DNA from 2 places in the Brachybacterium ginsengisoli genome. Region 2 is predicted to be linked to the other one. Evidence: predicted binding sites of a transcription regulator. Region 2 holds the regulator's gene; the other holds the start of a gene.

Region 1 (3,407 bases), 1.3 Mb from region 2:
TGCGTGAGGCCACGACCCCCTCGGGGTCCCCCGGCGATGACGCGTCCTCGCTCTCCTCGGGCGTGGAGGACTGCCCGGGACCGGAATCGCCGTCAGGCTGACATGCGGCGAGCATCGGAAGCGCGGCCCCGAGCCCCAGCATGGCGAGGGTCTGTCGGCGTGACACGGCATCCATGGAGCTCCTCGGAGGTGCGGCGGAATGTCCGAAAGCGATGATCGGGTGCTTCACCTGCAGGAATGCACTCTTTCGAGTCGATCGCCCAGGGTGTCACAGTACACCGCGGGCAGGGTCGGAACGGGGCCCGGGTGCCCATCCTGGCCGGGCTCCCGGACGCCGCCGGCGTTGGCGGCGTGGGAGCAGATGGGCGGCTTCATCACTTCCCGTCGTACCGGTCGGGACTCGTTGCTTCGCCCGTGCTCCGCAATCGCACCGCTATGCCCTGCAACAGCTAGCCGAGCTCCTCGTCGATCTGTGCGTGCGAGGGTCGACGCCGGTTGCGAGCCCCCGCGGCACCGAGGACGCGCACGTCCGCAAGGGGCGTCCACCCCAGGTTTTCGTAGAGGTCGACCCCCCGTCCTGTCGCCATCAGCAGCCCCGTTTCGACGTCCTGCTCATGGGCGATGGCCAGGAGAGCACGGGTGACATAGGTGCCCAGGCCCTGTCGGCGGTGGGAGCTGGCGGTGTAGATGCGGTCCAGTACGGCGCAGCTGTCGACGATCGCCATGCGTCCCCGAGCGACGACTCGACCTTCCTGGATGACGGACAGGAGCGTCCAGCGGTCGAAGCTCTCTCGGGCGACCGTGCAGGAGTCCGGCGTGATCGGGTTCTCCACATCTTGCAGTGCCATGTCCGTGACCATGAGTCTCTCCTGGTCGCTGATCAGGTCGAGATCGCCACAGGATTCGAGGTCCGGAGGCGTCTCGTCGACAGCGGAGATGAGAGTCAGCAGGTGGTGCGGTGCGTCGGTGACGGAGGCTGATGCCCGGCGGAGCTCGTCCTCGCTCCAGCGGTACAGGATCGTCTCCGAGCCTGCGTCCCCGTCGCGCGGGCCGACGGTGTGCATGCCGCCCTCGTGGACGGCTTCATGGCCTCGGGTGCGGGCCCAGCCGTCCACCCAGAGTCGTACCAGGGTCTCGCTCAGCTGGTCATGCACTGCGATCACGTCCTCTCTGACGGTGCGACGGGTCGACCTCCCCCGGGCCCTCGGCGTCATGGGGTGCCGAGGGCCCGGGCGGCAGGCAGCGGATCAGGTTGCGGCGGACTCGATCTGCGCCGGCGCGTTGTCCACGGTGACGTCGATCCTGCGGGGCTTGGCCCTCTCACTGAGCGGGATCGTGACGCTGAGCACGCCGTTGCTGTAGCTCGCGGAGATCCGCTCGGTGTCCAGTCCCTGACCGAGGCTGAGCTGGCGCAGGAATGTCCCGCCGGTGCGCTCGCGGGTGATCCACTGTGCACCCTCGTCGGCCGGAAGGGTGCGCTCCGCGCGGATCGTCAGGAGCTGACCGTCGACGTCGACGTCGACCGATCCGGGATCGATGCCCGGAAGGTCGGCCGACAGGACGTAGTGGTCGCCGGCACGGTAGAGGTCCATCGGCATCTGCCGTGGTCCTCGACGTCCAGCATCGAGAAAAGTATGTGCGAAGCGTTCCATCTCCCGGAACGGATCGGTGGTGGCCATGGCGTCTCCTCTCTGATGTGACCCCGGGATTCCGGTGGTCGCCGACCTTGAGCCCCCTCGACTCAAGTGGCGGCAGATTAGCACTCTGCACGAGAGAGTGCCAGAGTCTGGCGCGGTGGTGCCGACTGCTGCGCGTCATCGGAGCGGGGCGGTGCTCCGTCGAGGTACCAGCGTCATGGGCAGGCGTGCCGGCGAGTCGACTCCCGCGCCCGTCTCGTCATCGATCAGGCTGATCAGCAGCTCGACCGCGGTGGCGGCCTTCAGGCGAACGTCCTGGGCGACAGTGGTCAGCTGCGGGCGCACCCAGCGGCTGACGGCCATGTCGTCGAATCCCACGAGGGATATCTGGCCGGGCACGTCGATGCCACGGTCCAGGAGCTCCCCCAGCAGCTCTGCCGCCAAGGTGTCACTCGCGGCGACCACTGCCGTAGGGCGGTCAGGTCCCAGCATGATCTGCTCGACGACGCGAGCCGCAGCTCGGGGTGCGTGATCCGCGTGTAGGGCGCGCACGGTGTCGATGCCCGCTCCTGCGGCAGCCGCGCGGAGCCCTGTGAGTCGTCGGGCCACGACGCCGTCGCCGGGAGTCATGGGGCCGACGAAGGCCAGGCGGCGATGCCCGAGCGCGATGAGGTGCTCTCCGGCTTCCACCCCACCCTGGTGATCGGCGACTCCGACCGTCCTCACGTGCTCGTCGCGAGAGTAGTTGTCGAGGAACACCAGGGGGCGCGCCTGAGTGCGCTCGAGCTCGTTGATCTCATCGGACACCGATCCGTAGACGATCAGGCCGTCTGCGCGCCAGGATCCGAGCGTCCGGGCCGTAGAGACCACGTCCGCGCTGGATGCGGTGATGAACGCGAAGCCGGCAGCGGAGACGGCCTGCTCGACGGCTCCGACCAGGATCGCGTCGTGGGGGTTCTCGAGGAGTTCGCGGCGTTCGTCCGGGTGGTGCACGACCAGGCCCAGCATTCGGGATCTGTTCGCGGCGAGGGAGCGGGCCTGAGCATCCGGGACGTACTCGAGCTCGGCGATGACCTTCCGGACGCGGGCGATGGTCGCCGACGACACCTTGTGCTCGCGGCCGTTGATGACGTTCGAGACCGTCATGCGGCTCACGCCGGCGGCTGCAGCGACGTCCCGAAGACTGCTCACTACGGCTCCTCAGCTGCTTGTCGACCGACCTACCGGTCGATGCTTGACCACCTGTACGGCGAAGCCTACTGTGACCGAGGTGGACCGGTAAACCATCACAGACCGGACCACATGAGGATGTCCCGCTCGGACGCCTCCCACGGGGGCGGGCAACGCCGCCTGCCTCCGCTGCTGATGAAGGAGCCCCGATGACCGATCGAACCGCACCCTCCCGCAGCTATGCCTCTCGCCGTGCACTGCTCGGCGGTGTCGGTCTAGCGGCGTTGTTCCCGACTCTCGCGGCGTGCGGGGGAGAAGCCCCGAGCGAGAAGGCCGCGGGCGACGTCGCCGCGAATTCCGAGGTGGACCTGCCGACGTATGTCGAGGAGACGGCGGTGACCCCGGACATCCCCGGGAGGAACGGATCCACCCCCGGATACACGACGTACCCCGAGGAGCTCCCTCGGACCGTGGACGCGCCCCCCGGTGCGGGTAGCACCTTCGAGCTGATGGTCCCCACCTGGAGCGCGGTCGCCTCGAATCTCGACAACGAGTACACGCGAGCACTCGACGAGGCGCTGGGCGCGACCCTGAGCTACC
Region 2 (3,407 bases):
GCGAACGGATCGTGGGGGTGCGGCGTCTGGCTCATGATTCCTTCTCGGTCACGGGCCGGCGGAGTACCGGCAGCGGGTCGATGCATCCAGCCTAGGGACTCCCGAGCGGACCGACAGCGTGGTGAACCGCCGCGTCGTGCGGGGGATAACCCCCACGCCTGCGGGTCCCGGGCGATGCGGGGCGCGCTCAGGCCTCGTCGACGGTCACGAAGTCGATGAGCTCCTCGATGCGTCCCGAGAGGGTGGGCTCGACATCCGCGTAGGAGCGCACCGTGGAGAGGATCCGCTTCCACCCCAGGCCGATGTCCGCCGTGTCGGCATGCGGCCAGCCGAGGGCGGCGAGCGATCCCACCTTGATGTCGGTCCCCTTGGGGATGTGGGGCCATGCGGTCAGCCCCACGCGGGCGGGCTTGACCGCCTGCCACACGTCCACGTACGGGTGGCCGAGCACGGTGACATTGCCGCGAGCGCCCGGAAGAGCCATGACCTCGGCCGCGATGCGGGACTCCTTGGACCCCTTCACGAGATGGTCCACCAGGATCCCCAGGCGGCGACCGGGGGAGGGGCCGAACTCTCGGACCCGCTCGGCGAGGTTGTCCGCGCCCTCGAGCTGCTCGACCACGATGCCCTCGATGCGGAGGTCGTGCCCCCAGACCTTCTGCACCAGCTCCGCATCGTGGGTGCCCTCCACCCAGATCCGGGAGGCGCGGGCTGTGCGGGCCTTCGCGCCCTGGACGTAGACGGAGCCGGAGGCGGAGCGCTGACGCACGGGACCCTTCGCGACGGCGGCGACCGGACGATGGAGCACCACCGGCTTCCCGTCGATCATGAAGCCGGGGCCGAGGGGGAAGGTGCGCCGCACGCCGCGACCGTCCTCGAGCTCGACCACGAGCTCGCCCGCGATCTTCTCGACACGGGTGATCGCCCCGGTGAAACCTGTGGACGCCTCCTCGACGACGAGGTCCCTGCTCGCCGGGACCTCCCGGGCGGCGGGTCGGCGACGATGATGGGCGGGCGGACCGGCGGACAGCACGTCGCGGCCGTACCGGTCGGGGAAGTCAGCAGGCACGCGCGACACCGTACACCCGTGGCGAACGCCTCTCGGCGCAGCACGCCGGAGCGGCGTACGATTGGCACTTGGCACGGCAGAGTGCCAGTCTGAGGGGACACGGATCGTGCGGTCCGCGGACCGCCACGATCCCCGGACCCGCCAGAGACCCGCAGGACCATGAGCCCGGCAGGCCCACCGGAGGGTGGGACCTCGAACGACGCAGCGCAGGAGGTGAGCGAGACGGACGCCCGCAAGCTCAACATCCTCGGCGCGATCGTCGAGGACTATGTCGCGACCCGCGAGCCCGTCGGCTCGAAGTCGCTGCTGGAGCGTCACGAGCTCGGCGTCTCCGCCGCGACCGTGCGCAACGACATGTCCTCCCTCGAGGAGGAGGGGCTGATCCATCAGCCCCACACCTCGGCCGGTCGCGTGCCCACCGACAAGGGCTATCGCACCTTCGTGGACCACGTGGCCACGATCAAGCCGCTGTCGGCCCCCGAGCGCCGGGCGATCCGCGCTCTGCTCGAGGACGCCGGCGACGTCGAGGACCTGCTGGCCCGCACCGTGCGGCTGCTCGCGCAGCTCACCCAGCAGGTCGCCATGGTCCAGTACCCCGCCCGTCGGCAGGCCAGGATCCGGCACGTCGAGCTGGTCAAGGTGGCGGACTCGCTGCTGCTGGTCGTGCTGATCCTCGAGTCCGGCCGCGTCGACCAGCGCACCGTCCCGGTGACCGCGGGCCGGCCGGCCGAGTACTACGTGGCGCTGCGCGACCATCTCAACCGCGTCGTCGCCGGCCGTGAGGTCACCGACCTCGCGGCACCGCTGGGCGAGTACCTCGAGTCCCTGCCTCCGGTGGAGCGTCCGGCGGTCGTCGAGGTCGCCGAGACGCTCGCTGCGCTGGCCGCCAGCCGCGCCGAGGACCGCATCATGATGGCCGGCACCTCGAACATCGCCCGCTCCGCGCAGGACTTCGCCCGCGATGTCGAACCGCTGCTGGACGTCCTCGAGGAGCAGCTGGTGCTGCTGCGGCTCTTCACCGAGATGCACGTGTCCCCGGGAGCCGTCGAGGTGCGCATCGGCTCCGAGCTCGAGGACCGGGCCCTGCACTCGACCTCGGTGGTCGGCGCCGGCTACGGCTCGGGATCCCATCTGGCGATCCTCGGCCCCCGCCGCATGGACTACGCCACCGGCATCTCCACCGTCCAGGCCATCGCCCGCTACGTCAGCCGCTATCTCGAATAGCAGCGCCGCGGACCGGACCGGTCCGCCCCGCGCCGCCTCACCCATCGCCCGCCGCCCGCCGCGGCCCGGCCACACCGACTCCCCGCGAAGGAATCCACCCCTGTGAACGAGGACTACTACGACCTGCTCGGCGTCTCCCGCGATGCGTCGACCGACGAGATCAAGAAGGCGTACCGCAAGCTCGCCCGCACCCTCCACCCGGATGTGAACCCGGACCCGGAGGCCGCGGAGAAGTTCAAGCGCGTCTCCCAGGCCTACGAGACCCTCTCCACCGCGGACAAGCGTCGCCAGTACGACATGGGCGGCGGCCCCGGCATGGGCGGGTTCCCCGGCGGCGGCGGTGCCGGCTTCGACTTCAACGACATCTTCGACATGTTCGCCGGAGCCTCCGGGATGCGCGGCCGCAGCCAGGGCCCCGTCCCGCGCCAGCGTCGCGGCGGCGACGTGCTGCGCCGGGTGCGGATCGAGATGCGCGACGTCGTGTTCGGCACCGAGGAGAAGGTCACCTTCCGCACCGCGGAGCTGTGCGAGCGCTGCTCCGGCTCCTGCTGCGAGCCCGGCACCAGCCCCACCCGCTGCACCGCCTGCAACGGCTCCGGCCACGTGCAGCGCGTCGCCCAGTCGCTGCTGGGCCAGATGGTCACCATGGCGCCCTGCCCCACCTGCGAGGGCCACGGCGACGTCATCGAGAGCCCCTGCACCAGCTGCTCCGGCCACGGCCGCACCGCCGCCGAGCGCACCGTCACGGTGCGCATCCCCTCGGGCGTGGAGAACGGCACCCGCATCCAGCTGCGTGGCGAGGGCGAGACCGGCGAGGCCGGTGGCCCCTCGGGCGACCTCTTCGTCGAGCTCACCGTCACCGATCACGAGATGTTCGACCGCGACGGCGACGACCTGGTCACCACCATCGCGGTGCCGATGACCACCGCCGCCCTCGGAGCGACGATCCCGCTGGACACCTTCGACGGCGAGCAGGAGCTGGACATCCGCCCGGGCTCCCAGCCCGGCGAGGAGATCACGCTGAAGGGCCTCGGCGTCACGCCGCTGCGCCGCGAGCGCCGCGGAGACATCCGCGTGGTGCTCGACGTGGACGTCCCCTCGTCCCTCAGCGAGG

The links. Region 2 encodes HrcA, which represses chaperone genes, less so after heat shock. Its sites were predicted from a motif close to TTNGCACTCGNNNNNNNCGAGTGCNAA; they were not measured.
Region 1: a site for HrcA is predicted at 1,757-1,783, ahead of CFK41_RS02360 (Hsp20/alpha crystallin family protein). Genes of this name have one in related genera too.

Annotation. Positions count from the first base shown of each region.
Region 1 is NZ_CP023564.1:535,271-538,677, forward strand. Features, by position in the region: gene CFK41_RS02350 (OmpA family protein) at 1-175, opposite strand, end outside; gene CFK41_RS02355 (GNAT family N-acetyltransferase) at 450-1,163, opposite strand; gene CFK41_RS02360 (Hsp20/alpha crystallin family protein) at 1,248-1,679, opposite strand; gene CFK41_RS02365 (LacI family DNA-binding transcriptional regulator) at 1,815-2,828, opposite strand; gene CFK41_RS02370 (extracellular solute-binding protein) at 3,017-3,407, shown strand, end outside.
Region 2 is NZ_CP023564.1:1,838,148-1,841,554, forward strand. Features, by position in the region: gene CFK41_RS08130 (DUF4870 domain-containing protein) at 1-35, opposite strand, end outside; gene CFK41_RS08135 (DUF3097 domain-containing protein) at 188-1,069, opposite strand; gene hrcA (heat-inducible transcriptional repressor HrcA) at 1,283-2,293, shown strand; gene dnaJ (molecular chaperone DnaJ) at 2,396-3,407, shown strand, end outside.